2 regions of the Pseudomonas sp. NPDC087346 genome follow, and region 1 is predicted to be linked to the other one. Evidence: riboswitches for the same ligand, from Rfam matches in the RefSeq annotation. Region 1 holds a riboswitch; the other holds the start of a gene.
What was found. A riboswitch is a leader RNA that binds a small molecule or an ion and turns the genes downstream of it on or off. The one in region 1 is predicted to bind cobalamin.

Region 1 (14,591 bases):
GAGTGCGGTGCTGGTGATGGCGAGCATGGCGCTGGAGCGGTATTTCCAGCGCAGTCGGGTGCTCAAATTGCTCGGTGATTGCTCCTATTCGGTGTATCTGATGCACGTGCTGGTGCTGTCGGCGGGTGGTTTTGTGGCGCGGCGCTACGGGATCAATCCCTATCTGATGTTCGTCGTGTGCGTGCTGGCCATCGGTGTCGGCTCATGGTTGAGCTACGAATGGGTAGAAAAACGCAGCTATCAGTGGCTTAAAGCGCGGATTGATGGCGAACCGGCGCAAAGGCGTGTCGAGAACCTTTCCCGACAAAAATACTAGGACTTTGTCCGGCGCGATGATTGGCGTAAACTGCGCCCAAGCCTGCGAGGAGTTTCCATGACCGCTATTACCATTACCGACGCCGCCCACGATTACCTGGCTGATCTGCTCTCCAAGCAGAACACCCCGGGCATCGGCATCCGCGTCTTCATCACCCAGCCTGGCACCCAGTACGCCGAAACCTGCATTGCCTACTGCAAGCCGGGCGAAGAAAAACCTGAAGACACCGCGCTGGGGCTGAAAAGCTTCACCGCCTATATCGATTCGTTCAGCGAAGCGTTCCTTGACGATGCCGTCGTCGACTACGCCACCGACCGCATGGGTGGTCAACTGACCATCAAGGCGCCAAACGCCAAAGTGCCGATGGTCAACGCCGAAAGCCCGGTCAACGAGCGCATCAACTACTACCTGCAAACAGAAATCAACCCGGGGCTGGCCAGCCACGGCGGTCAGGTCAGCCTGATCGATGTGGTTGAAGACGGCATCGCCGTTCTGCAGTTCGGCGGTGGTTGCCAGGGTTGCGGTCAGGCCGACGTGACCTTGAAGGAAGGCATCGAGCGCACCTTGCTTGAGCGTATTCCAGAGCTCAAGGGCGTTCGCGACGTGACCGACCACACGCAGAAAGAAAACGCTTACTACTAAGGCGTTCGCTGCGATTCAGGCAATGCATTTTCCTGTGATGAATGCATTGTCTACAAGATCAAAAGATCGCAGCCTTCGGCAGCTCCTACAGGTGTAATCATTCCCTTGTAGGAGCTGCCGAAGGCTGCGATCTTTTGCTTTTCAGGGCCTGTATAGGTGCGCATGCCCCGCACGATACAGCGACGACTCACTGAAATGATCGCTGCCCAGCACCCGCCCGACCAGTATCAGCGCCGTACGCCGAAACCCCTTGGCGGTAACCTTCCCGGCAATATCCTCCAGCGTCCCAGTGACCCAATCCTGATCCGGCCACGTCGCCCGATGAATCACTGCAATCGGGCAATCCGCGCCGTAATGCGGCAGTAATTCGGCGAGTATCTTCTCCAGATGATTGACCCCCAAATGAATCGCCATGGTCGCGCCATGCTGCGCGAGGCTGCCGAGTTCCTCGCCAGCCGGCATCGCGGTCTTGTCGGCATAACGGGTCAGAATCACGCTTTGCGAGACGTCCGGCAGGGTCAGTTCAGCGCCCAGCAACGCTGCACACGCGGCAGTAGCCGTCACGCCGGGGATGATTTCAAAAGGTATGTTCAGCTCGCGCAGATAGCGAATCTGCTCGCCGATTGCGCCGTACAGGCTCGGATCGCCCGAGTGCACCCGCGCCACATCCTGTCCTTTGGCATGGGCGAACTTGATCAGATCAATGATCTGTTCCAGATGTAATTCAGCGCTGTTGACCACCGTTTCCGCCTGATGACCTTCCAGCACCGCCTCGGGCACCAGCGAGCCTGCGTAGATGATCACCGGGCAACTGCGGATCAGCCGCTGACCTTTTACGGTGATCAATTCCGGGTCGCCGGGGCCGGCGCCGATGAAGTAGACGGTCATCGTTGAATCCTTAAAAAACAGGGCAGGGTGACGCTTCACAGGGCACTCAGATGAAGAATGCTCATGATCAATGGCGCAGATTATCGGGATTTTATGCGGCGCCGGCCAATGCCAGCGTTGCCTGAGCGTACTTTTGCCGGGAAATCAGCAGTTTTGCCGGTGCCTGAATCAGCTGTTCGGCCAGCGCCAGCGCGGCGCTTTCGGCGACACCGTAGCAACCGGTTCGCTCGTAGGCGATTTGTGAATGATGGCTTAATCGTGCCTGATAGCTGGCGAGTTCTTCACTGCTGAAATACAACAGCGGCAACGCCAATTGTGCGGCGAGTTCCTGCAATCCGGGTTCGTCGCGTTTCAGATCGATGCTGGCCAGGGCCTTGATCGCCTGAAGGTCGATGCGATGGGCCTGCAAGGCCTGATCGAGTAATGCGCGCAACGTGCTGACGGGGCAGCCGCGTTGGCAGCCCAGGCCGACCACAAAGGTCGGCGCTGCGCTGGCATCGGTCATGCGTGGTATTGACCAGGATTTTTGCGGCGGAACAACCACGCGCTGATCAGGCCCAAGGCCAGCCAGAACGCGACGTTGGTCAACTGCGAGGCGATTTTGAACTGTGCTTCCAGCGCTTCCGGCGCCAGCATCGAATGCACTTGCGGTTGTGGCGCGCCGAGTACATGCGGCACTGCCAGAATCGCCACACCGAGGATCTTCATCAGCCAGTGACGACTGAACACGATCAACGCCAGGCCGACAGCCGTGGACGCGGCAGTGCCGATCCACCATATCTGCCGCGAGGCCAGATCTGCTGCGGCAGTGCCCGGCAATTCAGGCGGCAGACCCAGCGTCGGAGCCAGAACGAAAGTCGCGTAACCGGCCAGACCCCAGAGCAAACCCTGGGAGGTTTTGGTCGGCGCGCGCAGGGTGTAGAGACCCGCGAGCATCAGGGCGAAACCGACCGCTACCACGAGATTGCCGCCAGTGGTCGAGACCACGCGTTGCCAGCCATCTGCCGGCTCCCAGGCTTCGGCGTCGTGAGTGTGCGCAGCCATGGCGCCAGCGGCGTGTTCGTGGACTTCAACGGCAGCCGGCTCGGATTTTTCGTAAGTCTCGGCCTGCAAAATCAGCGGCGAAACCCAGAAACTTTGCAGCAGAGTGAGGAGCAGGGCGGCCAGCAGACCGGTGAAACCTGCGGTTTGCGCAATACGCTTGATCATATCGGCAGGTCTCAGTGGCACGGGAACGCGGCGCTGTGGCGGGTATCGTGAGCGGCGTTGTGTACCGCTTCGATGTGCGAGAAACCGGCGAAATACACCAGGCAGGCGCCGAGGATCGACGCGCCAATGGCGGCGATCAGGCGTTGGCTCAGGGTGGTAGTGCTGGAGATTTTGTCCGTGTTGCTGCCGGTGCTGCTGATGATCGACATGGCGCTTCCCTCTGAAGTGTCAGCGGACAGGTAGAGCGCATGAAAACCCCTGCGAGCCGGGCACGCAGAGGTTCAAACAGCGCCCGCCCACCGCGGGTTGTTATGTTCAGTGGCGATTTCGCGCACTGTGTGTTGCGGGCCGGTCTCCGGGCTCACGAGGGGTTGGCGTTCAGCCGACCTGCAAGCATCACCTTCCCATGCCTTGGGCACAGTGGATCTGACGCTTCGCTCGCTTACCGTTGCGGGGGCAGCACCGGACTGACATGCGCTTGAGTAAAGCACATGATTCACCGGTTTCCCGTTTCACCCAGTAAAGGGCACCCGTAACAAGGCGCACAGGAGACCATGGGCGGGGGATTTGAGTCAAATTGACATGGGCGTTCGTCTTGAAACCGAGTCGCTACCTTCGCGAGCAGGCTCGCTCCCACATTGGAAAGCGCTACCTGTGGGAGCGAGCCTGCTCGCGAAGGCGTCATTCCAGTCGGTACGAACCTCGCTTGGACATTGACCCGCTCCCAAGCGATGCGTAGCCTTGCGCATTCGAGGTTCTTCGACACTGTCGAAGCTAAGAAGGGAACGCGGTTCAAGCCGCGGCTGCCCCCGCAACTGTGAACGGCGATGTTCGCTGCCACGCCACTGCCAGACTCTGCAAAGAGCCGGCGGGAAGGCGCAGTGAATGCCAGGCTCAATGCCTGAACGCCGTCAGCCAGGAGACCTGCCTCGTCACAGATTCTCACTACAACCGGGCGGGGTGATCCGGTGGCGAACTCTTCTGGCAGGCGCGACCGCGTTGCCGGTCCTCGTCCCGTTGCCCGCCACCTTGCCAAAGGGCATCGCGATGAAAACACTGGCCAAACTCCCCGTCACCATCGTCACCGGTTTCCTCGGTTCGGGTAAAACCACGTTGCTGCGGCACATGCTCGACAACGCTCAGGGCCGCCGTATCGCGGTGATCGTCAACGAGTTCGGCGAACTCGGCATCGACGGTGAAATCCTCAAGCAATGCACCATCGGTTGCACCGAGGAAGAGGCTGTTGGCCGCGTTTACGAGCTGGCCAACGGCTGCCTGTGCTGCACGGTCCAGGAAGAATTCTTCCCGGTGATGCGTGAACTGGTCGCGCGTCGCGGTGATCTCGACCATATCCTGATCGAAACTTCGGGTCTGGCCCTGCCAAAACCGCTGGTCCAGGCCTTCCAGTGGCCGGAAATCCGCAGCGCCTGCACCGTTGACGCGGTGATCACCGTGGTCGACAGCCCGGCAGTTGCTGCCGGTACGTTCGCTGCGTTCCCGGATCAGGTCGATGCCCAGCGCAAACTCGACCCGAACCTCGATCACGAATCGCCGCTGCATGAACTGTTCGCCGACCAACTGGCCAGCGCTGACCTCGTCATCCTCAACAAGGCCGATCAGACCAGTCCGGAAGATCTGGCTCGCGTACGTCTTGAAGTCGCCGAAGAGCTGCCGCCCGCAGTGAAAATCATCGAAGCGAGCAACGGTCGCGTGCCGCTGGACGTGCTGATCGGTCTCGGCGCCGGCTCTGAAGAACACATCGACAGCCGTCACAGCCATCACGATCACCACCACGGTGAAGGCGATGACGACCACGATGACCACGATCACGACGCCTTCGATTCGATCTCCATCGAACTGCCGCAAGCTGACGAAAGCCTGCTGCTCGACGCCCTGACGCAACTCGTGGTCAAGCACGGCATCCTGCGCGTCAAAGGTTTCGCGGCGATCCCGAACAAGCCGATGCGCCTGCTGATTCAAGGTGTGGGCACGCGTTTCGACAAGCACTTCGACCGTCAGTGGGGCGCCGATGAAGCGCGTGTCACGCGTCTGGTGCTGATCGGCCAAGAACTCGACGCCGCGCAACTCGAAGCGCAATTGCGCGCTGCGCTCAGCGTTTAACCCATGCACCTGCTCAGGACCCAGCCCGGCGGTTTCGTGTCGGATGACAACATCGCCGACCTTGGACAAACCCCCGCCGAGCTGGTGATTCTGTGCAGCGGCGATTCCAGCCTGGCGCTGCTCGCCGAAGCCGCGCAGCAATTACCCGAGGATTACCCGAGCCTGCGTCTGGCCAATCCGATGCAGGTGCAGAACCACGCCTCGGTCGACCTCTACGTCGATGAGGTTCTGCGTCACGCCAAAGTTATTCTGATCTCGCTGCACGGCGGTATCGCTTATTGGCGTTACGGCGTCGAGCGACTGATCGAACTGTCCGAGCGCGGTGTGCAGGTGATTCTGGTGCCGGGCGACGACCGTCCCGACCCGGAACTCAGTGACTTGAGCACCGTCGGTGCCGAGGATCGTGACCGGCTCTGGCAGTTTTTGCGTCAGGGCGGCATGGGCAACGCGCTGGATTTTTTCCGTTGTCTGGCCAATCGCTGGCTGGCCCGGGATTACGGCTGGGCCGAGCCGCAAACCTTGCCGCGCACGGCGATTTACCATCCACAAAAAAACACCGCCGCACTGAGTGACTGGCAAGCCGAATGGCTGCCCGGTCAACCAGTGGCGGCGGTGTTGTTTTACCGCTCGCATTTGCAAGCGGCGAACACTGCGTTCATCGATGTTTTCTGCCAACGTCTGCAAGCGGCAGGGCTTAACCCCTTGCCGATTGCCGTGGCCAGTTTGAAAGAGCTCGGCTGCCTGACGGTGGTCGAGGATTGGCTGGATGAGGTCGAAGTCGGGGTGATTTTAAATACCACCGGTTTCGCCCAGTCCAGCCCTGAAGCACCGCATCTGCGGCCGTTTCGTCGCAACATTCCGGTGATTCAGGCGATCTGCGCTCAGGACAACGAACCCGGCTGGCGCGCCAGTGAGCAAGGACTCGGCCCACGGGATTTGGCGATGCATATCGCGTTGCCGGAACTCGACGGACGCATTATCAGCCGTCCGATCAGCTTCAAGGATCTGGCATGGCGCAGTGAGCGCAGTCAGTCCGATGTCGTCTGTTACCGCGCCGCGCCAGAGCGCATGGACTTTGTCGCGGAGCTGGCGCGACGCTGGATCGATCTGGCACGGGTGCCGAATGGCGAAAAGCGCATTGCGCTGATTCTCGCCAACTACCCGACCCGCGATGGTCGGATCGGTAACGGCGTCGGCCTCGATACCCCTGCGGCAGCGCTGAATATCCTGCGGGCGATGCAGGCAGAAGGTTATCCGCTGGCGGCTGAGCTGCCTGCCAGCGGCACCGAACTGATTCAGCAACTGCTCGGCGGCGTCAGCAATGACCTCGACACCCTCGATCAGCGTCCATGCCAGCAAAGTCTGGGCATGGATGACTACCTGAAAATGTTCGAAGCCTTGCCCGAAGCCAACCGCGCCGCCGTGCTGGAGCGCTGGGGCACACCGCAAAACGATCCGATGTGTCGCGACGGGCGAATGATGATCGCCGGTTTGCGTTTCGGCCTGACCTTCGTTGGTATCCAGCCGGCCCGTGGTTATCAGGTTGATCCGAGTGCGGTTTACCACGACCCGGATCTGGTGCCGCCGCACGCTTATCTGGCGTTTTACTTCTGGTTGCGCCAGACCTACGGCGCCCATGGCGTGATTCACGTCGGCAAGCACGGCAACCTTGAATGGTTGCCGGGCAAGGGCGTCGGACTTTCGGAAAACTGCTGGCCGGATGCACTGCTCGGTCCGCTGCCGAATATCTATCCGTTTATCGTCAACGACCCGGGCGAGGGCGCCCAGGCCAAGCGCCGCACGCAAGCGGTGATCATCGATCACCTGATGCCGCCGCTGACCCGTGCCGAAACCTACGGCCCGTTGCGTAATCTGGAGCTGTTGGCTGACGAATATTACGAAGCGCAATTGCTCGATCCGCGCCGTGCCCGCGAGTTGCAGCGCGACATTCTGCAGTTGGTGCGCGACACGCAGATTGACCGCGAACTGCAACTCGACGCGGCGCTCGACAGCGACGCCGATGCAGCGATCTGGCTGCCGCGTCTCGACACTTATTTGTGTGATCTGAAGGAATCGCAGATTCGCGATGGTCTGCATATTTTTGGCGAATCGCCGACCGGGCGTTTGCGCATCGATACCTTGCTGGCGTTGCTGCGGATTCCGCGTGGCGACGGCAAGGGCGCGCAATCGAGTCTGCTGCGGGCACTGGCCAAGGCGTTTGAGCTGGGTTTCGATCCGCTGGATTGCGCGTTGGCCGAGCCGTGGGTCGGACCGCGCCCTGAAGAGCTGCAACAGGTCAGCGATGAAGTCTGGCGCACAGCCGGTGATACCCGCGAACGTCTCGAACTGTTCGCCGCGCAACTAATCTCCCAAACACTGAATGATCCCTGTAGGAGTGAGCCTGCTCGCGATGGCATCCTTTCAGTTGACACAGATGCGACTGATAAACCGCTATCGCGAGCAGGCTCACTCCTACAGGGGGCGGGGTGGACTGATGTTGATGCGATCATCCAGTCGCTGCGCGAAGTCGTCGCGCCACGCCTCGACGCTTGCGGCCCGGCAGAAATGCGCGGCCTGCTCGACGCCCTCAGCGGTCGTTTCGTGCCCGCCGGGCCAAGCGGCGCACCGAGTCGTGGCCGCCTCGACGTGCTGCCGACCGGACGTAATTTCTACTCGGTGGACGTACGCAACCTGCCGACCACCACCGCGTGGCGCATCGGTTTCCAGTCGGCCACGCTGATTCTCGAACGGCATTTGCAGGATCACGGCGACCACTTGCGCCAGCTCGGCCTGTCGGTCTGGGGCACGGCGACCATGCGCACTGGCGGCGATGACATCGCCCAGGCCATGGCGCTGATGGGCGTGCGCCCGGTGTGGGCCACCGGCAGTCAGCGCGTCGATGATTTCGAAATCCTGCCATTGAGTTTGCTCGACCGGCCACGGGTCGATGTCACGTTGCGGGTCTCGGGATTCTTCCGCGACGCCTTCGCCAATCTGATCCGGCTGTTCGACGCGGCAGTGCAAGCGGTGGCGGCGCTGGATGAACCTGACGATCTCAACCCACTTGCCGCCAAGGTGCGCGCCGAGCGCGAAGCATTGCTGGCATCGGGTCTGGACGATGAGTCTGCACGGCGTCAGGCCGGTTGGCGGATTTTCGGCGCCAAACCCGGTGCTTATGGCGCAGGCGTGCAGGGCGCGATCGACGGTCGTTTGTGGCAGAGCCGCGAGGATCTGGCCGAGGTTTATCTGAACTGGGGCGCCTACGCTTACGGCGGCTCGGATGAAGGCACTGCCGCTCGCGAACAATTCGTTCAGCGTTTGAGCCAAGTGCAAGCGGTACTGCAGAATCAGGACAACCGCGAGCACGACTTGCTCGATTCCAACGATTATTACCAGTTTCAGGGCGGCATGCTGGCGGCGGTGGAAACCTTGCGCGGCGAAGCAGCGGCCAGTTATCACGGCGATCACAGCCAACCGGATCTGCCGAAAATCCGCACCCTGAAGGAAGAACTGAACCGGGTGATTCGCTCACGGGCAGCCAATCCGAAATGGATCGACGGGGTCAAGCGTCACGGCTACAAAGGTGCGTTTGAACTGGCGGCGACAGTCGATAACCTGTTTGCCTTCGATGCCACCACGCAGTTGATCGACGATCACCAGTACGCCTTGCTGGCGGATGCCTACTTGCTTGATCCGGCGACCCGGGATTTCGTCCGTGAGCATAATCCACATGCGCTGCGCGATATGACAGAGCGGATGCTTGAAGCTCAGCAACGCGGGATGTGGCAGGAACCGGGGCTGTATAAAGAGGCGCTGGAAAATCTGCTGCTGGATATAGAAGAAGATGGCTGACACACCGCAGCCCCTGTGGGAGCGAGCCTGCTCGCGATAACGTCGGTTCAGTTAATAGAAATTTGACTGATGAAACGCTATCGCGGGCAGGCTCACTCCTACAGTTGAAAGCCTTTCACCGACCATGACCGAGTATCGAAAATGACTGACACCCCACACTTTCCGCTGTCCGCCGTGGTCGGCGCCGATGATCTGAAACTCGCGCTGTACCTCACCGCCATCGACCCGAAAATCGGCGGCGTGCTGATCGAAGGCCCACGCGGCATGGCCAAGTCCACATTGGCTCGCGGCCTCGCGGATCTGCTCGCCAGCGGCCAGTTCGTCACCTTGCCACTGGGCGCCACCGAGGAACGTCTGGTCGGCACCCTCGATCTCGACGCCGCCCTGAGCGAAGGCCGCGCACAGTTTTCCCCCGGCGTATTGGCCAAGGCTGACGGCGGCGTGTTGTACGTCGATGAAGTGAATCTGTTACCCGATCATTTGGTCGATCTACTGCTCGATGTCGCGGCCAGCGGCACCAACCTGATTGAGCGCGACGGTATTTCCCATCGGCATTCGGCGAAGTTTGTCCTGATTGGCACCATGAACCCGGAAGAGGGCGAATTGCGCCCTCAGTTGCTCGACCGTTTCGGCCTCAACGTCGCCCTTGGCGGCCATACCGTACCGAGCGAGCGCGGGCTGATCATTCGCCGTCGTCTGGATTTCGACAGCGACCCACAGGCGTTCTGCGCGCAGTGGGAAGCCGAGCAGCAAGCCTTGCGAGAACGCTGCGAGAACGCCCGGAAAACCCTGAACAATATTCCTCTCGACGATGCCGCGCTGGCGCAAATCACCGAGCGTTGTTTCGCTGCCGGCGTCGATGGCTTGCGTGCCGATCTGGTGTGGCTGCGAGCAGCTCGTGCGCATGCGGCCTGGCGTGGGGCTCAGGCTATTGCCGAGCAGGATATCGACGCCGTGGCCGAATTTGCCCTGCGTCATCGTCGTCGCGAGCAGTCGCCGCCCGCGCCGCAATCACCTGCGCAATCGTCGCCAAACAGTCAAAGCAATCCAAGCGACGGCCAGGGCCAGTGGGGCGAAATGCCCGCGCCGGCGTTGGCCACCGGCGCCCGCCGCGAAGTGCCGAGCTGGCCAAAAAAGCCTTAGGCATTCGCCCCCGATCCGACGCGGGGGCGAATGCCAGACCTCGTGCCGGAAAACTCGACAATGGCCGCCAGGGCAAGCGTCATGCTGCACGCAGCGGGGCGGTGAACTGGCCGGAAACGCTGCTCAGCGGACGTCCGCAGACACGAGCCGATTTGCGCTTTCAGTTGCGCACCCGTTCCGCCCATCAATTGTGGCTGGTGATTGTCGATGCTTCGGCGTCGACTCGCCGTCATCAAGCGCTGAGTGATGCCAAGGGACTGCTCGCGCAATTGTTCGATGATGCCTATCGGCAGCGTGCGCGGCTGGCGTTATTGACCGCCAGCGGTGCCACGCCGAAATGGCAGGTGCAAGGCTTGACGGCGTCAAGCGGATTGCGCGTATGGCTGGAGAATCTGGGCGCGGGTGGCGGCACGCCGTTGCTGTCGGCGCTGGATCAGGCGCAGCAATGGCTGACGCTACGGCGCAAGCGCTTTGCGGCGGAGCAGCAGCGGTTGCTGGTGATCACGGACGGGCGCTTGAAGGAATGGTCGGGCCTGACAGCGCTGGAATGTCCGGGGCTGTTGATCGACATCGAGCGCGGGCCGATTCGGTTGGGGCGGGCGAAGCAATTGGCTGCGGCGCTGGAAGCGGATTATCGGCATATCGATGACCTCTGATGCCTCCGCGGGCCTCATCGCTGGCAAGCCAGCTCCCACAGGATTTGTGTTGAATCCAGATTTTGTGGCCACCACCAGAAGTTGTGAGAGCTGTTTTGTCAGCGCCCTCGTGGCTACCACAAAACACTGTGGGAGCTGGCTTGCCAGCGATGGGTTCTACTCGCTTTCGGAATGATCTGGCAATTCAGCATCGACGCTCTATGCTCCAGCGCAGCCATTCACAAGGAGTGAACCCATGCGCGTACTGGTCGCGAACCCTCAGGACGATTTTCGGGTCAAGGCCTACGCCGGCACCAACGGTGTGCTGCTGGCCATGGACCTTGCCGAACCCCGGCGCAAAGGCTTGCTCGGGTTTGCGATTGAAAAGCAGCAGGGTGACAAACCCTGGTTGTTCCTGTTCAACAGCCTGACCTTTCCGGGCAAAGCCCATACGTTCCCGCAGTACCACGCCACGCCGAGCGACAAAGCACCGTTGCAAAAATTTCGCTGGGCCGATTACGCGGTCAATCCCGGGGCGACCATGCACTATCGCGTGCATCTGGCGTATGGCACCGCCGATGCGCCGGTTTTAGGCGAATCGCTGGAGCTGAGCATCACTTCTGACGATGGGCACCCGGCCAATCAGAGCGTGATCTTCAACCGCGCGGTGGCCGCCAGTCAGGCGTTCCAGCGCAAGTTTCCCGATCTCGATGCGCAGATCAGCGCCAACAAAAACATGCCTATAGAAGCCTGGCCGGATGCGGCACGCTTATGGCTGGAAAATGGCCTGCTGGAGCGTTTGCTGGCTTTCATCGCGCGTGCAACGGACGGTCAATGGTCACTCGATATCGCCATCTACGAGTACCAGTTGCAGGCGATTGTCGACGCGGTCAGCGCGGCATTCGCCCGGGGCGTGCAGGTGCGCGTGATTTATCACGCGCGCCCGGATGATGAGGACACCACGCTCAACGAAGCGAATCTGGCGAAAATTCCGGCAGCGAACAAATGCGCGCGCGTCACGCACAACATCTTCCACAACAAATACATCGTCCTCAGCCGCCTCGCCGCCGATGGTCAGCGCCAACCGCAAGCGGTGTTGTGTGGCAGCACCAATTTCACCGCCAATGGCGTCTATCGCCAGGCCAACGTGGTGCATGTACTCGACGATGCGGCGATTGGCGCACGTTATCTTCAAGCGTTCGAAGAAGTCTGGGCCACTCCGGCCGATGTCGGCGCGACTCGTACCTGGATCACCGAACACAACCCGATGGACCCGACGCAGCCACTGTTTGCCGGATTCTCGCCACGCACTGGCGGAGCTGATCTGCGCGAGTTCGTCGAGATCATCCAGGCAGCGAAAAAGGATGTGCTGTTCGTCACCGCATTCACCTTGCCCGACGCGATCCTCAACGCCTTGCTCGGCGAACCTCACGACGACATTCTGCGTTTCGGCCTGCAAAACACCGCCAGCCGCATCACCGGATTCCACGCCGACCGTACTGCCGAATTCGCCGCCACGGCATTGCTCAACACCGGGCTGGAAGGCTGGCTCAAGGAAAACATGAAGGGCCAGAAAGGCAACCTGCTGGTACACACCAAAGCGGTGGTCACCGACTTCACCAGCGATGCGCCAACCATCATCAGCGGCAGCCACAACCTCAGCACCTCAGCCAGTAACGGCAATGACGAAAATTACCTGATCATTCGTGGCGACACCGATCTGGCCGATCGCTATGGCCTGGAATTGCTGCGGTTTTATGAGCATTACCGCTTTCGCTATTTCGCGAAAAAACTGGCGCTGAAACAGGTGCAGCCGTTGGCGGTGGGTGATACGTGGACCAACGACTATTACGTGAAAGACGATCTGCGACAGGTGTCGCGATTGCGCTTCGCCGGACGTTAAACAGGCGATTCGTTATGTGTTCATCGCCCGCCGATACTGGCGGGTCCTCCGGCCTATGTACAACTGATCCAGAATCAACGCCCAAACCGCCGAGACCTTGGGGTGCGGTTTGCCGCCGCGACTGAGCCGCTGGATCTGAAAGCGCACCACGGCCATGCTCGCCAGTGCCGCCAGCGGTTTGCGTTTCCAGCGAATCGGCGGCAGCTGCGGGTGGCTGTCAGTGCCTTCACGCCACTGCTTGACCAGTCCCGGTTCAACGGCCAGTGCCGTAGCGATACCGGCCATGGCGACGCCGCTATCCAGCACTTGCTCAACGACCGCACGGCGTCTGATGCCGCCAGTCACCATGACCGGCATGCGCGCCACGCCTGCCAGTTCGCTGGCCATCTCCAGAAAGTATGCCTCACGCGCGAGTGTCCGGCCGTCGCGGGCTTCACCTTGCATGGCCGGCGCTTCGTAGCTGCCACCCGAGAGTTCGAGCAGGTCGATGGCTTGCTCGTTGAGCCATTCGATCACCTGTCGCGCATCATCGGTGTCGAAGCCACCACGCTGAAAATCCGCCGAGTTGAGTTTGACCGACACGCAGAAGTCTGGTGAAACGGCCTGGCGAACGGCCTCGATGACAGACAGCAACAGGCGTGCGCGATTTTCCAGCGAGCCGCCCCATTGGTCGGTGCGGCGATTGGTCAGTGGCGAGAGAAACTGGCTGAGTAGATAGCCATGTGCTGCATGAATCTGCACGCCAGTGAAACCGGCCTTTTCCGCGAGTACGGCGCTGGTGGCAAAGCGCTGAATGACTTCTTCGATGTCGTTTTCGGTCATGGGTTTGGGTTCGGCGAACATCTTCGAGAACGATCCCAAATCCATTGCCACCGCGGAAGGTGCCCAGGCTTGTTGGCCCAGATTGGCTTGGGTCTGGCGTCCGGGATGATTGAGTTGCATCCAGAATTGCGCACCGCCGGCGCGGCCAATGGTTGCCCATTGCCGAAAGCGTTGCAGATGACGTTCGTCCTCCAGCACTACGCCACCCGGGCCGGTCATGGCGCGGCGATCGATCATCACGTTGCCGGTCAACAACAGTCCGGCTCCACCCTCGGCCCAGGCTTGATACAAGCGATACAGCGCGGCGCCGGGTGCCTGTTCGAGGTCGGCGAGGTTTTCTTCCATGGCGGCTTTGGCGATGCGATTGCCGATGGTCTGGCCGTTGGGCAATTGCAGGATTTGGAAGGGTGACATGCTTGACTCCTCGTCGGTAATGCAGCGAGGCTAAGCTTAAAGTTAACTTTAATGTCAAGCGTAGAAAACGAGGCCGCAATGAAGATTGGTGAATTGGCGCAAATGAGCGGCTTGAGTGCTTCGCGCATTCGTTTTTATGAGGCACAAGGGCTGATCCCCAAGGTCGAGCGCGGTGGCAATGGTTATCGGCGTTATCCGCCGCAAGTCCTGCAGTCGCTGAACATCATTCGGCTCGCGCAGCAGTCCGGGTTCAGCCTTGAAGAGCTCAAAGTATTACTGCCTGACGCCGCGACCGGTGAGTTCAAGGAAGACGAACTGATTGCCGGTCTGACGCGCAAGGTGGAGCAGATTGAAGCCATGCAGCTGCAACTTGCGCAAAACAAGGCGCGACTTCTCTGCGTGATCGACGACATTCGCACCCGGCCGGAGGGTATGGGTTGTGGCGCGAATGCCGAGCGGGTGATGGGCAAACGCGATCTTTGAGCGCCGGCCTGCCTGCGATAAGGACCTGGAAAGTGCAGTTCATACAGATTTTGAAATGATTTCGCGCTGGGGATTCAGGCACTACAGCCTGTACTCTCCAAGGCCAATTTTGATTCAGGATTTGCATGAACACCCTCTCGGAGCCTCCCAGTTATCTGACTCC
Region 2 (14,591 bases), on a different contig from region 1:
GCTGTCCAGTTCATCGGTCTGCCGGCTGACCAGATAACCGACGCGCTTGCGTGCTTCTTCGAGATCGTCGCCGCGCAGGGCCTTGGCCACCGGCTCGACATGTTCGCCGAGACTGCGCATACCGAGGGCGCAATACAGCGCGAGAATCTCGACCACCCAGCCCACGTATGGCGCCCACGAAAGTGCGGTGGCCAGCAGGGTCAGCGGCACAACCGCGATCACCCACGCGGTGACCCCGTGGCTACGCCAGCCGCGACCACCACCATTGAAACGTTGCTCGATGCGTCCGGCAAAACGGCCGAACGCCACCAGCGGATGCCAGCGTTTCGGTTCACCCAGCAGCGCATCCAGCGCGACCGCGGCGACACTCAACAACGCCACACTCATTGACTCACTCCCCAATAATTTTCATACAGCAACTCATTGAGCGGACGCGCCTGCGCCCACCCTTCGAGTACCAGCATCGGCGCCGGATAGAATTCCTTGACCGGGCCCAGACACAACACTGCCAACGGCTTGGCCCCGGCCGGCAGTTTCAGCAGGTCGGCCAGTGCTTGCGGCTCGAACAGCGAGACCCAGCCCATACCCAATCCTTCGGCACGCGAGGCCAGCCACAGGTTTTGAATTGCGCAGGACAGCGAGGCCATGTCCATTTCCGGCAGCGTGCGGCGGCCGAAAATATGTTTTTCACGATCATCCATCAGCGCTGCGACCAAGACTTCGGCGCAGTCGTTGATGCCTTCGACCTTGAGCTTCATGAACTCATCGCTGCGCTCGCCGAGGGCTTCGGCGGTGCGGATGCGTTCTTCTTCCACCAGATTGCGGATCTGCCCGCGCAGCGCACGGTCGCTGATGCGGATGAAGCGCCATGGCTGCATCAGGCCAACGCTTGGCGCCTGATGCGCGGCTTCCAGCAGGCGGCGCAGCAGCTCGGGCTCGACGGTGCCGCCGGTGAAGTGGCGCATGTCGCGGCGTTCGGCGATGGCGCGGTAAACGGCTTGGCGTTCAGTCTCGGAGAATGCGTTGTCTGTCATGGCCCCATCGCTGGCAAGCCAGCTCCCACAGGGGGTACGGTTTCTTCAGGCAATGCCGCAACCAGGCTGCCTTTTCCCACAGGGGATTGGATTTCTTCAGACCCGACATCGCCCACTGTGGGAGCTAGCCTGCTAGCGATAGCAATTGTGGATCCAGGTGCAAACAGTGCCGCGACAGCCACAGGATTCGACGGGAAATAGAAGTGAACATAGGAAGCCGTCATCCGCCCATCCCGATAAACCGCCTCCGCCCCACGCCCACCATTCGGGCTCAGGCCCCGGGCAATCGGCGTCAGTTCGGTGGTGGTCAGCGAATGGTGATAGGTATGACCGCGCAACGAGCCTTCCGGCAAATCCACCGCTTGCAGCGCCAGCGCCGCCAGACGTTTCTGCATCACCGCATCGCCGCTCAGCAAGCCGACCAGTTCGGCACGAGTGCCCTCAACATCAATCAACGAATCGAGCAGATAAAGCATGCCGCCACATTCCGCGAGCAACGGTTTGCCAGCGGCGTGATGCGCACGAATCGCATCGATCATTGAGGTGTTCTGCGCCAACGCAACATGATGCAATTCCGGGTAACCACCGGGCAGATACAGACTGTCGGCGTCAGGCAATTGCGTATCGCGGATCGGCGAGAAGAAGCTCAATTCGGCGCCCATCGCCCGCAGCAAATCGAGACTGGCGCCGTAGGTGAAGGCAAACGCTTCATCACGGGCAACGGCGATGCGCACGCCGGCCAGCAATGGCTCGGCGACGAGTACGTCCGGCGCGGCGAATTCCACCGCCGGTGGCAGCGCTACCTCGCAACTGCTGGCCAAGGCTTCGGCAGCGGCATCGAGGCGCACGTCGAGGTCGTTCAGTTCACTGGCCTGGACCAGGCCAAGATGGCGGCTCGGCAGTTCGATCCCGGTTTCCCGCGACAGTGCGCCGTACCAGCGCAAACCTTCGGTAAGGCTGCCTTCGAGCAGTTGCGCATGACGCAACGTGCCGACGCGATTGGCCAGGACTCCGGCGAACGGCAAGTCCGGCTGATAACGCGCCAGCCCCAGCGCCAAGGCACCAAAAGTCTGCGCCATGGCAGTGCCGTCAATCACGCCGAGCACCGGCACACCAAAATGCCGCGCCAGATCGGCGCTCGACGGCGTGCCGTCGAACAAACCCATCACGCCTTCGATCAGGATCAGGTCTGCTTCGCCTGCGGCTTCCCACAACAGGCGACGGCTTTCCTGCTCGCCGACCATCCACATATCCAACTGATAGACCGGCGCACCGCTGGCGCGCTCGAGAATCATCGGATCGAGAAAATCCGGCCCGCATTTGAAGACGCGAACCTTGCGCCCCTGATTGCGGTGCAATCGGGCCAATGCTGCGGTGACGGTGGTCTTGCCCTGACCGGAGGCCGGCGCGGCGATCAGTACCGCCGGGCAGTGACGTGGTTGATTCAAAGTTCGACGCCTTTCTGCGCTTTGATGCCAGCCTGGAAGGCGTGTTTGATCATGCCCATCTCGGTGACCGTATCGCCCATCTCGATCATTTCCGGTTTGGCCGCACGACCGGTGACGATCACATGCTGCATCGGCGGACGCGCCTGCAAGTCACTGAGCACCTGATCGAGATCGAGGTAGCCGTGCTTTAGGGCGATGTTCAATTCATCCAGCACCACCAGACCGATCGACGGGTCACGCAACAGTTCGCGAGACACTTCCCACGCGGCTTCGGCGGCGGCGATATCACGCTGGCGATCCTGGGTTTCCCAGGTGAAGCCCTCGCCCATCACATGAAAACGCACCTGCTCGGGAAAGCGGCGGAAGAACAGTTCTTCGCCAGTGCTGTTGCGGCCCTTGATGAACTGCACCACACCGCACTGCATGCCGTGGCCCATGGCGCGGGCGAGCATGCCGAACGCCGAACTGCTTTTGCCTTTGCCATTGCCGGTCAGCACCAGCACCAGGCCGCACTCGTCAGGCGAATTGGCGATGCGTTCGTCGATCACGGCTTTTTTGCGCTGCATACGCGCCAGATGGCGTTCGTCACGCTCGGGGGAATCAGTCATGGGGGAGCTCTCCGTTGAGGCTGGATAACGGCGGGCAGGCACAAGAATAGACGGCAAAAAGCCTGGCATCGCCCACCGTGATGCCGCTGGATGGATCAGGCCGGTCTCCGGGCTCATGAGCGGCGATTCGCCAGTCTGCGCGCCTTCCCGGGTCTTTCGACACAGTGGCTAGATGCGCAGTTTTCACTCATTTACCGTTGCGGGGGCAGCGCCGGGATCGTGATTGTTCTTCGCCTGAAGACAACCCTCACCGGCTTCCCTGTTTCACTCTGTCGACGTGGGTCACAGAGCACCTGAAACAAGCCGCGAAGGTTAGAGGGTTGGGGGTGGAGCGTCAATTAAAGAGGCGGCCATCGGGCGAATAACTGCCGCCGATCAATTATCTGACGCCAATCTTGTGCCACACTGTTACAAGTGATATCAAAGAGCCATGCTTTATCTGAAAAGCACATCACAACAATAAGGATGATTACGATGCAAGGCATGATCATCAGCAATCCGCGCCTGGAATTCCTGCGCCCGGTGCTTGAACGCTGGTTTGACTGTATTGACCGTTACAACGCCGTGCGCGGCGACAGCGACACGCCTTACTGGCACGACGAAAAAGCCAACCTCGGCTTGCTCTCGGCGGCGGCATGGATGGCCGAACTGGTGACGCTGGAACAGACTGCCACCCGCAAACAGAATGAAGACGGCGAGCGCAACGTGCGCGCCGACCTGTTTCTCGCCGGCAGCGAGGATCGCGCATTCATTCAGGCCACGCAGCGCTGGCCACGGGTCAACAACCTGAACCTGACCCAAGCGCTGCTGGACATCACCAGCGACGCCAAACGCATCAGCTTCGCCAGTGATCTCAAGCTCGGTTGCCTGTTCGTCGCGCCGCAAAAGGCTCAACACAGCGCCAGCCCGGAAGAGCTGCAAGACATGGTCGACGACCTGCAAAAGGAACACACCTGCGCCGTCGCCTGGTACTTCCCCTACGCCTACCGCAAATTGCGCAGTGAAGCGGGCAACTATCACCCGGGCATCGCCGTACTGTTCAAAGAGGCGCGCGGTTGAGCAGTTGAACCATCGGGCTTGCGTGGTCCTCTATGATTAGGAATGCATTCATAGGGAAGATCAGTAATGCGCAAGCCCCAGCTCGTTTTCGTCATCGCCCTCGCCGGAGGGCTCGCCGCCTGTGGTGAATCCTCCAGCCTGCAAGTCTCCGACGGCACCGGCCCGTCACCCAAGTTGCCCGAACCGAACAAAACGCTGATCCCGACGGTGAACATTGCTCCGGCGATCGGCTGGCCCGAGGGCGGCAAACCGACCGCAGCGGCAGGCACCCAAGTCGCCGCATTCGCCGAAGGCCTTGATCACCCGCGCTGGCTCTATGTGCTGCCCAATGGCGACGTGTTGGTGGCGGAAACCAACGCCCCGCCGAAACCCGACGACAGCAGCGGCATTCGTGGCTGGGTGATGAAGAAAGTCATGGGCAAGGCCGGGGCCGGCGTGCCGAGTGCCAATCGCATCACCTTGCTGCGCGATGCCGATCACGACGGCGTGGCCGAAACACGCACAGTGTTTCTGCAAAACCTCAACTCACCGTTCGGCATGACCCTGGTCGGCAATGACTTGTATGTCGCCGACACTGACCGCTTGTTGCGCTTTCACTATGAACCCGGCGCGACCGAGATCAAGACGCAACCGATCAAGGTCACCGACCTGCCGGGCGGCACCATCAATCACCACTGGACGAAAAACGTCATTGCCAGCAAGGACGGCAGCAAGCTTTACGTCACCGTCGGCTCGAACAGTAACGTTGGCGAAAATGGTCTGGAAGCAGAACAAGGTCGCGCCGCCATTTGGGAAGTGGACCGGGCAACCGGCAATCACCGGATCTTCGCCTCGGGCATCCGCAATCCCAATGGCCTGGCCTGGGAACCCACCAGCGGCGCGCTGTGGACAGCGGTCAACGAGCGCGATGAAATCGGCAGCGACCTGGTGCCGGATTACATCACCTCGGTCAAGGATGGCGCGTTCTATGGCTGGCCCTTCAGCTATTACGGCCAGCATGTTGATGTGCGGGTAAATCCGCAGAATCTGGATCTGGTGGCCAAAGCCATCGCGCCGGACTACGCGGTCGGCCCGCATACGGCATCGCTGGGCCTTACGTTCGCCGAGGGTAATTCGCTGCCGGCGCAGTTCAAGGAAGGCGCATTCATTGGCCAGCACGGCTCTTGGAACCGTAAACCGCACAGTGGTTATAAAGTGATTTTCGTGCCGTTTGCAGCAGGCAAGCCGAATGGGCAACCGGTGGATGTGTTGACCGGATTCCTCGACAAGGATGAGAACGCGCTGGGTCGCCCGGTAGGCGTGGTGATCGACCAGCAAGGGGATTTGCTGGTGGCGGATGACGTGGGGAACAAGGTGTGGCGAGTGTCGTCCACGAAGTGAATATCTAGCTGTTAAATGCAATTCCTGTGGGAGCGGGCTTGCCCGCGATGAGGCCGGTTCAGCCAGCACTTATATTGACTGACCCACCGCCATCGCGGGCAAGCCCGCTCCCACAGGGTTCGATGTAAGCTTGACTAAGGGTTATGCGCCAGATGCTCCGGCTGCAACACCCGCTTCGCACTCAGATAAGCCTTCTGCCAATACGCCTTCGACAGACTGTCCAACTTCACCGTGCCGCCGGTAGCCGGCGCATGCACGAAGCGCCCTTCCCCGACGTAGATTCCCGCATGACTGACCTGAGAGCCGCCATTGGTGGCGAAGAAGATCAGATCGCCGGTCTGCAAGCCTTCCTTGCCGACATTCGGTGCCTGCATGACGATCAGCTCGCGTGTGGAGCGCGGCAGGTTGATGCCGGCAGCGTCACGGTAAACAAAACCGATCAGGCCGCTGCAATCAAAACCCGAGTCCGGCGTGTTGCCGCCCCAGCGATAAGGCGTGCCCACCAGACCGAGTGCGCGGAACAGCACATCTTCAGCGGCGGGAGAAAAAGCCTGGGAGGAACCGAACACCACGGGAGCGCGAACCACCGGCGCTGGCGGTGGCGTGCGACTGGCGCAGGCGCTGAGCAGCGCTGCGAAGAACATCAATGTGAGGCGGGCCGACATCGTCATTAGCAGAACATCCTGATCTGGCTGCGGCTTTTTCTGCCGGAAGGACAGAAAACAAAACCGCCTGCGTGGGTACGCAGGCGGTTTGCCATCAATATAGATTCAAGATTCTAGCGGCTACGCGGCAAACTTCAAGTAAGACTTTAACTTCACCCTGTAAAGTCTGTGTCTACTCCGTTGCCGGAACCCGTTTTGTCGCCACGAAGGCAGCGACAACGGGGGAAATTACTTGCGAGCGGTGACTACAGTCGGCGCGTTGGCAAGTGCGCGCTTGGCTTCGATGAAGCTCTTGCTCCAGTAGCTGTCACCCAGGTTGTCGATGCGAACACCGCCGCTGCGACGACTGCTGGAGTGAATGAACTGGTTGTCACCCAGGTAGATCCCGGCGTGGCTTACACGACCGCGACGACCATTGGTGGCGAAGAACAGCAGATCGCCCGGCTCAAGGTTGCTGCGCGCTACCAGCGGCGCATCAACGTTGATCATTTCGCGGGTGGAGCGCGGCAGATTCATGCCGGCCTCTTCACGAAACAGGTAGCCGATGAAACCGCTGCAATCGAAACCGGCTTCAGAGGTACCGCCGAAACGGTAACGGGTACCGATCAGAGACATGCCGCGTTCGAGGATGCTGTCGGCCAGAACTGGAAGCTGGTAAGGCTTGCTGCCGTTGAAATCGGCCAGTTCTTTTTCGGTTGCCAGCTCTTCCTGGTAAATAACGGAAGACTGGGCAGTAGCAGAATTTTTAGCCTGTTGTTGCTGCTCTTGGACTGGAGAGTGAGCAGCGCAACCGTACAACAGGGTGACAAGTGCGAGAGGCACGAGGGGTGCGAAGCGCTTTAGCATGGGCACGACCGTGGCTGATAGTTGTAAAGAAGCCGAGACTATGCCCGCTATCAACCTCATTTGCAAATTCAATCGATCTTTTTGTGACTTCCCGGTTTCTCGTTTACATCTAAGCGCTTAAGCCCATTTGAATCGATACGCGGCCTGCACAGCGTGCAGGAAAGCGGATTTTCTGGCGCCTGAAATATGCCGAAACCCGCTACAAGCCGCAGTTTCAGGACGTTTGCTACCAGCCGAGAGTTTCTTTGAGGAAGGGAATTGTCAGCTTGCGCTGAGCCTGCAAGGAGGCCTGATCGAGCTGTTCGAGCAGATCGAACAGTGCACTCATGCTGCGGGTGCCGCGAGTCAAAATAAAATGTCCGACTTCATCGGTCAGGTGCAGACCACGACGCGATGCGCGCAATTGCAAGGCACGCAGTTTGTCTTCATCGGAGAGAGGACGCATCTGGAAAATCAACGCCAGGGTCAGGCGCGATTTCAAGTCAGCCAGTTTTACCGGCAGCTCGCGTGGCGAGGTGGAGGCTGCGATCAGCAGACGCCGACCGCTGTCACGCAGTCGATTGAACAGATGAAACAGCGCCTCTTCCCAATCAGCCTTGCCCGCTACGGCGTGCAAGTCATCGAGACAAACCAGTTCGTACTGTTCAAGGTTGTCGAGGATTTCGATACCGCGATCCATCAATTCGGCCAGCGGCAGATACACCGCCGCTTCACCCATCTGTTCGAAGCGCAGGCAGGCTGCCTGCAACAGATGCGTACGCCCTACGCCGTTCTTGCCCCACAGATAGATCAGACTTTCGGTCCACCCGGCGTCGGCTTCGCATAGGCGCTCGACATAGCCGAGTGCAGCGGCATTGGCGCCTGGGTAGTAGTTGATAAAGGTGGCGTCGTCACGCAGACGCACACCTAGGGGCAGCTGAATCGGTTTCATGCTGACTGAACAGTTCTCAAGGAACCGTTAGTGGCCTCTGTGTAAAGTTTGCGAAGTTTATACCCGTGAAGCGAAGCGCACAATGCAACAGACCCCAAGCAAAATCAAAGGTTTGCGTTAACGCACTGGTTTTATGACAGTTTCTCTGACGCTGCTGCAACCGTTACGCCCGCAAAACACGGGCCAACCCGGTGAACCACCGGGCTGCCCGCCTGAGCGATTAAAGCTCGGGCTCGTCCGTCCCGCTATAAATGTCGGAATCCTTGTACAGATCGTGCACATGGCGCACCAGCACCATGATCACCGCCGCCACCGGCAATGCCAGCAACACGCCGGTGAAACCGAACAATTCGCCGCCCGCCAGAATCGCGAAGATTACCGCGACCGGGTGCAGGCCGATCCGGTCGCCGACCAGCAATGGCGTCAACACCATGCCTTCCAGCGCCTGACCGATCATGAACACCGCGACTATCCCGATCATAGGGTACAGATCGCCGCCAAACTGGAACAGGCCGGCAATCAGCGCCGCGCCGATACCAATCACAAAGCCCATGTACGGCACGATGGCCGCCAGACCTGCGATCAGGCCGATCAACAGCCCCAACTCCAGGCCGACAATCATCAGGCCCGCCGCGTAAATCACCCCCAGCGCCAGCATCACCAGCAATTGCCCGCGCACGAACGCGCCAAGCACTTCGTGACATTCGCCGGCCAGCGAGACGATGGTTTCTTCCCGATCACGCGGCAGCAGGCTGCGGATCTTCGCCATCATCACGTCCCAATCACGCAGCAAGTAGAAGCTCACCACCGGGATCAGCACCAGATTGGCCAGCCAGCCGATCAACGCCAGACTCGAAGCCGTGGCCTGACTCAGCACCACACTGACAATGTCAGTGGTCTGGCCCATGTGCTCGCTGATCGCCGCTTTGACTTTATCGAACTTCCAGAAGCCGTCCGACAGCCCCAGCTTCGATTGCCCCCACGGCAACGCCGTGTGTTGCAGCCAGTCGAGCATTTGCGGCGCCAGTTCGTACAGACGCAGTAACTGCTTGGCGAGCATCGGCACCAGCACCAGCAACAGCGCGGTGACGATCAGCGTGAACAAGGCAAACACCGCGATCACGCCCCACGTTCGCGACAGGCCGAGGCGTTCCAGACGATCCACCAGCGGATCGAACAGATACGCCAGCAGCAGCGCCACCAGGAACGGCGTGAGGATCGGATGCAGCAACCAGACAAACGCGCAAAGCAGGACTACCCCGCCGAGCCAGAACCAACGCCGCGAATCGGCCATGTACCACTCCTGCTGCTTCTATATAAGGAAAGACTTACCAGCGAAACCGTAACGACGGCGCCACTGGTGTTGGTGCCGGCGCTACAACCGGCGCCGCACCGTCGACCGGGGCTGGCGGCGGCGCAACGGGTGCCGGCGCGTCGGCCGGCACTTCCTGCAACCGCGCCAGCGACAATTGCGCACGCAATTGATCAGCGCTGCCATTGACCTGATAGACGATACGATCACCATCAACACTTTGCAGACGCATGCCGAACGGTTCGAGCAACCGCAGCAACGTAGCGTAATGCTCCAGATTCATCCCCTGCACTTCCAGAGTCTGCTGGCCCGACACACCCGGCTTGGCGACGAAGCGCGGCGCCAGACGCTCGGCAACCGCCAGCATCACTGCGTCGGCCACGGCGGCCTGATCGGCGCCCTGCACGCTGCCCGCCTCTTTTTGATCGCCCAGCCACAAATGCCACTTGGCCGTCCACTGTCCGCCCTCCTCATGCGCATGCACCGCCAACATGGCGTCGGCGTTGTAGCGCTCGGAGACGCCGTGCAGTGGCGCAGGATCAGTGCCTTCCAGCGCCGGCGCGGTGGCGACCAGTTGCTCACTAAGATCCGCCAGCGGCAAACGCAACGGCAGACCACGATGTTGCGCGGCAGCCCGCAACGGCGCGGCAGCCGCCTGACCGTCACCAACCAGACTCGAACCTTCAGTCGAATCATTCAGCCACCAACTCAGAATCGACGGCCGGCTGGCACCCCACAATGACAGCCCGGCGCGGCGCAGCGCCTGTTCGGTAGTGGCCGGATCGAAATCGACCTTGAGCACTTCCGGCGGCCCGGCGTCAAAACCGAACTGACTGATGATTTGCTGCGGGTCCTTGCGAATCGCTGCCAGGCCCGGATTCTGCGGCGCTTTCGGATCGCCGGTCAGACGCAGCACCAGCGTGTCCAGCGCCGCCTGAGTGGCGCGATCACGCTCTTCCGGCGCCTGGCCATTGACCGGCTGACGCACTTGATAAAGGCCTTTAAGGTTTTCGGCATGACTCGCCAGACTGATCAGTGACAAGCAACCCACAAACAACAATTTACAAAAACGCATGGAAAATTCCCGTCGACAGGAGCGGCTGGAACAGGCCGCGTAAACCGGTTGAGCAAGGCTGTGACCATCGGCCGTTGCAAAACATTCACACGGCGGCGGTAAGTTTTTGCACAGTGATAACGATAGACGGTTAATCGCCACACCTTATACAGGCACTCAGAACGCTCAATTGCAAAAAATTTCAGGTGATATGCCCCTGCCCGTCGGCGTGAGGATGGCCGCTGCCCCTCAAGCCTGATAAAATCGCGCGCCTTCGCAGACCGGCAACAGCCCGGCACCTCGAAATTCGCGTGAGGCAATCGCCCCTGTCGATTTCGGCGTTCCTGCTGGACTCGGTCGTTACCCCTGAATCCCCCCTAAAGGCCTGGATCATGAGCAAGCAACCCTCCCTGAGCTACAAGGACGCCGGTGTAGACATCGACGCCGGTGAAGCATTGGTCGAACGCATCAAGAGCGTCGCCAAGCGATCTGCGCGCCCGGAAGTCATGGGCGGCCTGGGCGGTTTCGGCGCCCTCTGCGAAATCCCGGCCGGCTACAAGCAGCCAGTGCTGGTTTCCGGTACCGACGGCGTCGGCACCAAGCTGCGTCTGGCGCTGAACCTGAACAAGCACGACAGCATCGGCATCGACCTGGTCGCCATGTGCGTCAACGATCTGGTGGTGTGCGGCGCCGAGCCGCTGTTCTTCCTCGATTACTACGCCACCGGCAAACTCAACGTCGAAACCGCGACTCAGGTTGTCACCGGCATCGGCGCTGGCTGCGAACTGTCCGGTTGCTCGCTGGTTGGCGGCGAAACCGCTGAAATGCCTGGCATGTACGAAGGCGAAGACTACGACCTGGCCGGCTTCTGCGTCGGCGTCGTGGAAAAATCGGAAATCATCGACGGCTCGAAAGTCGCTACCGGTGACGCCCTGATCGCCCTGCCATCGTCCGGCCCGCACTCCAACGGCTACTCGCTGATCCGCAAGATCATCGAAGTCTCCGGTGCAGACATCGAAAACATCCAGCTCGACGGCAAACCGCTGACCGATCTGCTGATGGCCCCGACCCGCATCTACGTGAAGCCGCTGCTCAAGCTGATCAAAGACACCGGCGCAGTCAAAGCCATGGCCCACATCACCGGTGGCGGCCTGCTCGACAACATCCCGCGCGTTCTGCCAAAAGGCGCACAAGCGGTGGTTGACGTGGCCAGCTGGAATCGCCCTGCCGTGTTCGACTGGCTGCAAGAGAAAGGCAACGTCGACGAGACCGAAATGCACCGCGTGCTGAACTGCGGCGTAGGCATGGTCATCTGCGTGGCTCAGGAACACGTTGAAATCACCCTGAACACCCTGCGTGAAGCGGGCGAGCAGCCTTGGGTCATCGGTCAGATCGCTGTAGCTGCCGAAGGCGCTGCTCAGGTTGAACTGAAGAACCTTAAGGCTCATTAATGTCCGCAACCTGTGATGTCGTGGTGCTGTTGTCCGGCACCGGCAGTAACTTGCAGGCTTTGATCGACAGCACGCGGACCGGCGACAGCCCGGTTCGCCTCGCTGCGGTGATTTCCAACCGCGCCGACGCCTACGGCCTGCAACGCGCCAGTGACGCGGGTATCGCCACCCGCTCGCTGGATCACAAGGCATTTGAAGGTCGCGAGGCCTTCGATGCTGCTCTGATCGAACTGATCGACGAATTCAATCCCAAACTCGTGGTACTGGCCGGTTTCATGCGCATTCTCAGCGCTGATTTCGTACGCCACTATCAGGGTCGCCTGCTGAATATCCATCCGTCGCTGCTACCCAAATACAAAGGGTTACACACTCATCAGCGTGCGCTGGAGGCCGGCGATACTGAACACGGCTGCTCCGTACACTTCGTCACCGAGGAACTCGATGGCGGACCACTGGTCGTACAGGCAGTATTACCGGTAGAGTTGCACGACACGCCGCAGAGTCTGGCGCAGCGAGTACATGTTCAGGAACACCTGATCTACCCGATGGCCGTTCGCTGGTTTGCCGAAAACCGCCTGGCACTCGGCGAGCAAGGTGCTTTACTGGACGGCCAGTTACTCGCGGCCAGCGGCCACTTGATTCGAAACTAGGAGATTTTATGCGTCGCGCCCTGCTCTTCGCTTGCGCTCTGCTTGCCCTGCCCTTCGCACAGGCAGCAGACCTTCAACCGTACTCCGCCAGCTACACCGCTGACTGGAAACAACTGCCGATGAGCGGCTCCGCCTCGCGCAGCCTGACCAAGGAAGCCAACGGCGTCTGGAAGCTCAGCTTCAAGGCGTCGATGATGATCGCCAGCCTGACCGAAGAAAGCACCCTGACACTGGACAAGGACACATTGCTGCCGCAGTCCTACCACTTCGAGCGTGGAGGTCTGGGCAAAGCCAAAAAGGCCGATCTGGACTTCGACTGGAATGCCAAAATGGTCACCGGTACCGACCGTGGCGACCCGGTGAAGATTCCGCTGAACCGTGGCATGGTCGACAAATCCACCTATCAGCTGGCTCTTCAGCATGACGTGGCCGCCGGCAAGAAAAGCATGAGCTATCAGGTTGTCGATGATGGCGAAGTCGATACCTACGACTTCCGCGTGCTGGGCTCGGAGAAAGTCGACACCAAGGCTGGCCAGATCGAGGCGATCAAGGTCGAGCGCGTACGTGACCCGACACAAAGCAAGCGCATCACGGTCATGTGGTTCGCCAAGGATTGGGATTACCTGCTGGTTCGCCTGCAACAGGTTGAAACCGACGGCAAGGAATACAACATCATGCTCCAGGACGGCACGGTCAACGGCAAAACCGTTAAAGGCAGCTGATCCACCGCAACACCGAAAAGCCCCGCAGATGCGGGGCTTTTTTATGCCTGCCATTTCTACAACGCCAGAAACTCCCTGTAGGAGCTGTCGAGTGAAACGAGGCTGCGATCTTTTGATCCTGATCTTTAAAGCAACATCAAAAGATCGCAGCGTGCCGCAGCTACTACATGGATATCGTTGTGCGTTTAGGTCAAACCGAAAATTTAGCCATCATACTGTTCAAATCCACCGCCAGCCGCGACAGTTCCTGACTCGCCGCACTGGTCTGATTGGCCCCCGCCGACGTCTGCATCGCCAGATCGCGGATATTCATCAGATTGCGATCCACCTCCCGCGCCACCGCTGCCTGCTCTTCCGAAGCGCTGGCGATCACCAGATTGCGCTCGTTGATCAAGGTGAATGCCGAAGCAATCTCCTCCAGCGCCACACCCGCAGCCTTGGCCAGTTCCAGCGTCGACCGTGCACGGGTGTTGCTCTGCTGCATCGAACTGACCGCCGAATCAGTGCCTTGGCGGATACCGCCGATCATCTGCTCAATCTCCTGAGTCGACTGCTGCGTGCGATGCGCCAGCGCCCGCACCTCATCGGCGACCACCGCAAAACCACGCCCGGCATCCCCCGCCCGCGCCGCCTCGATGGCGGCGTTAAGCGCCAGCAGATTGGTCTGCTCGGCAATTGAACGGATCACGTCCAGCACTTTGCTGATGCCGTGAACCTTCAGCGCCAGATCCTCAACTTGCGTGACATTGGCCGTGACGTCCTCGGCCAGAAACTCGATTGACGTTACGGTCTGCTGAACCTGCTCGCGACCGTGCTGGGCGATGCGGTCGGACTCGCGTGACGCCTCTGAAGTCGCCACAGCATTGCTCGCGACTTCTTCCACAGCGGCGGTCATCTGATTCACCGCCGTCGCGGCCTGTTCGATCTCCAGGCTTTGCTGGTGCAGCCCACGGGTGGCGTCCTCGGTCACGCAGCTCAATTCTTCTGATGCAGAAGCCAATTGGCTGGAGGATTCGGAAATCCGGCGAATGGTCTCCCGCAGGTTGTGCTGCATACTTTTCAAGGCGTGCAGCAGCCGCGCGGGCTCGTCGCTGCCGGAGATGTTGATTTCGCCAGTCAGATCACCACCCGCCACCACTTCAGCCACCCCCAAAGACTGCGCCAGCGGCAAGACAATGCTGCGCGTCAGCAACAGTGCCAGGCCGATGGTGATCAGCGCGGTAACGCCGATCATCACTCCGACCCACACCCGTGAATTGATGAACACCAGCCGTGCCGCTTCAGTCGCCAGATTGGCGTTGTGCTTGTTCAGCTCGACCAGTTCCCGCAGGGTCACCGCCATATCGTCGGCCAGCGGGCTCATCTGACTATTGAGAATCGCCGCCGCCTCTTCGACCCGATTCTGCGCAGACAGCTGCATCACCTGCGCCT

Region 2: another riboswitch for cobalamin. It lies ahead of cobO (cob(I)yrinic acid a,c-diamide adenosyltransferase); the one in region 1 lies ahead of cobW (cobalamin biosynthesis protein CobW).

The regions. Positions count from the first base shown of each region.
Region 1 covers NZ_JBIUXX010000003.1:101,461-116,051, forward strand. Annotated here, with positions in the region: gene ACIOZM_RS03075 (acyltransferase family protein) at 1-316, shown strand, start outside; gene nfuA (Fe-S biogenesis protein NfuA) at 374-958, shown strand; gene cobM (precorrin-4 C(11)-methyltransferase) at 1,100-1,846, opposite strand; gene ACIOZM_RS03090 (cobalamin biosynthesis protein) at 1,938-2,351, opposite strand; gene ACIOZM_RS03095 (CbtA family protein) at 2,348-3,055, opposite strand; gene ACIOZM_RS03100 (CbtB domain-containing protein) at 3,067-3,264, opposite strand; cobalamin riboswitch at 3,384-3,604, opposite strand; cobalamin riboswitch at 3,791-4,002, shown strand; gene cobW (cobalamin biosynthesis protein CobW) at 4,103-5,176, shown strand; gene cobN (cobaltochelatase subunit CobN) at 5,180-9,028, shown strand; gene ACIOZM_RS03115 (ATP-binding protein) at 9,170-10,171, shown strand; gene ACIOZM_RS03120 (VWA domain-containing protein) at 10,096-10,827, shown strand; gene ACIOZM_RS03125 (phospholipase D-like domain-containing protein) at 11,063-12,709, shown strand; gene ACIOZM_RS03130 (NADH:flavin oxidoreductase/NADH oxidase family protein) at 12,722-13,945, opposite strand; gene ACIOZM_RS03135 (MerR family transcriptional regulator) at 14,024-14,428, shown strand.
Region 2 covers NZ_JBIUXX010000045.1:25,769-40,359, forward strand. Annotated here, with positions in the region: gene cbiB (adenosylcobinamide-phosphate synthase CbiB) at 1-387, opposite strand, end outside; gene bluB (5,6-dimethylbenzimidazole synthase) at 384-1,034, opposite strand; gene ACIOZM_RS22875 (cobyrinate a,c-diamide synthase) at 1,031-2,482, opposite strand; gene cobO (cob(I)yrinic acid a,c-diamide adenosyltransferase) at 2,479-3,090, opposite strand; cobalamin riboswitch at 3,171-3,402, opposite strand; gene ACIOZM_RS22885 (hypothetical protein) at 3,565-4,149, shown strand; gene ACIOZM_RS22890 (PQQ-dependent sugar dehydrogenase) at 4,216-5,529, shown strand; gene ACIOZM_RS22895 (C40 family peptidase) at 5,664-6,200, opposite strand; gene ACIOZM_RS22900 (C40 family peptidase) at 6,423-7,040, opposite strand; gene hda (DnaA regulatory inactivator Hda) at 7,267-7,971, opposite strand; gene ACIOZM_RS22910 (AI-2E family transporter) at 8,192-9,265, opposite strand; gene ACIOZM_RS22915 (DUF2066 domain-containing protein) at 9,300-10,358, opposite strand; gene purM (phosphoribosylformylglycinamidine cyclo-ligase) at 10,730-11,788, shown strand; gene purN (phosphoribosylglycinamide formyltransferase) at 11,788-12,438, shown strand; gene ACIOZM_RS22930 (DUF3108 domain-containing protein) at 12,447-13,160, shown strand; gene ACIOZM_RS22935 (methyl-accepting chemotaxis protein) at 13,351-14,214, opposite strand; partial or broken gene ACIOZM_RS22940 (MCP four helix bundle domain-containing protein) at 14,206-14,591, opposite strand, start outside.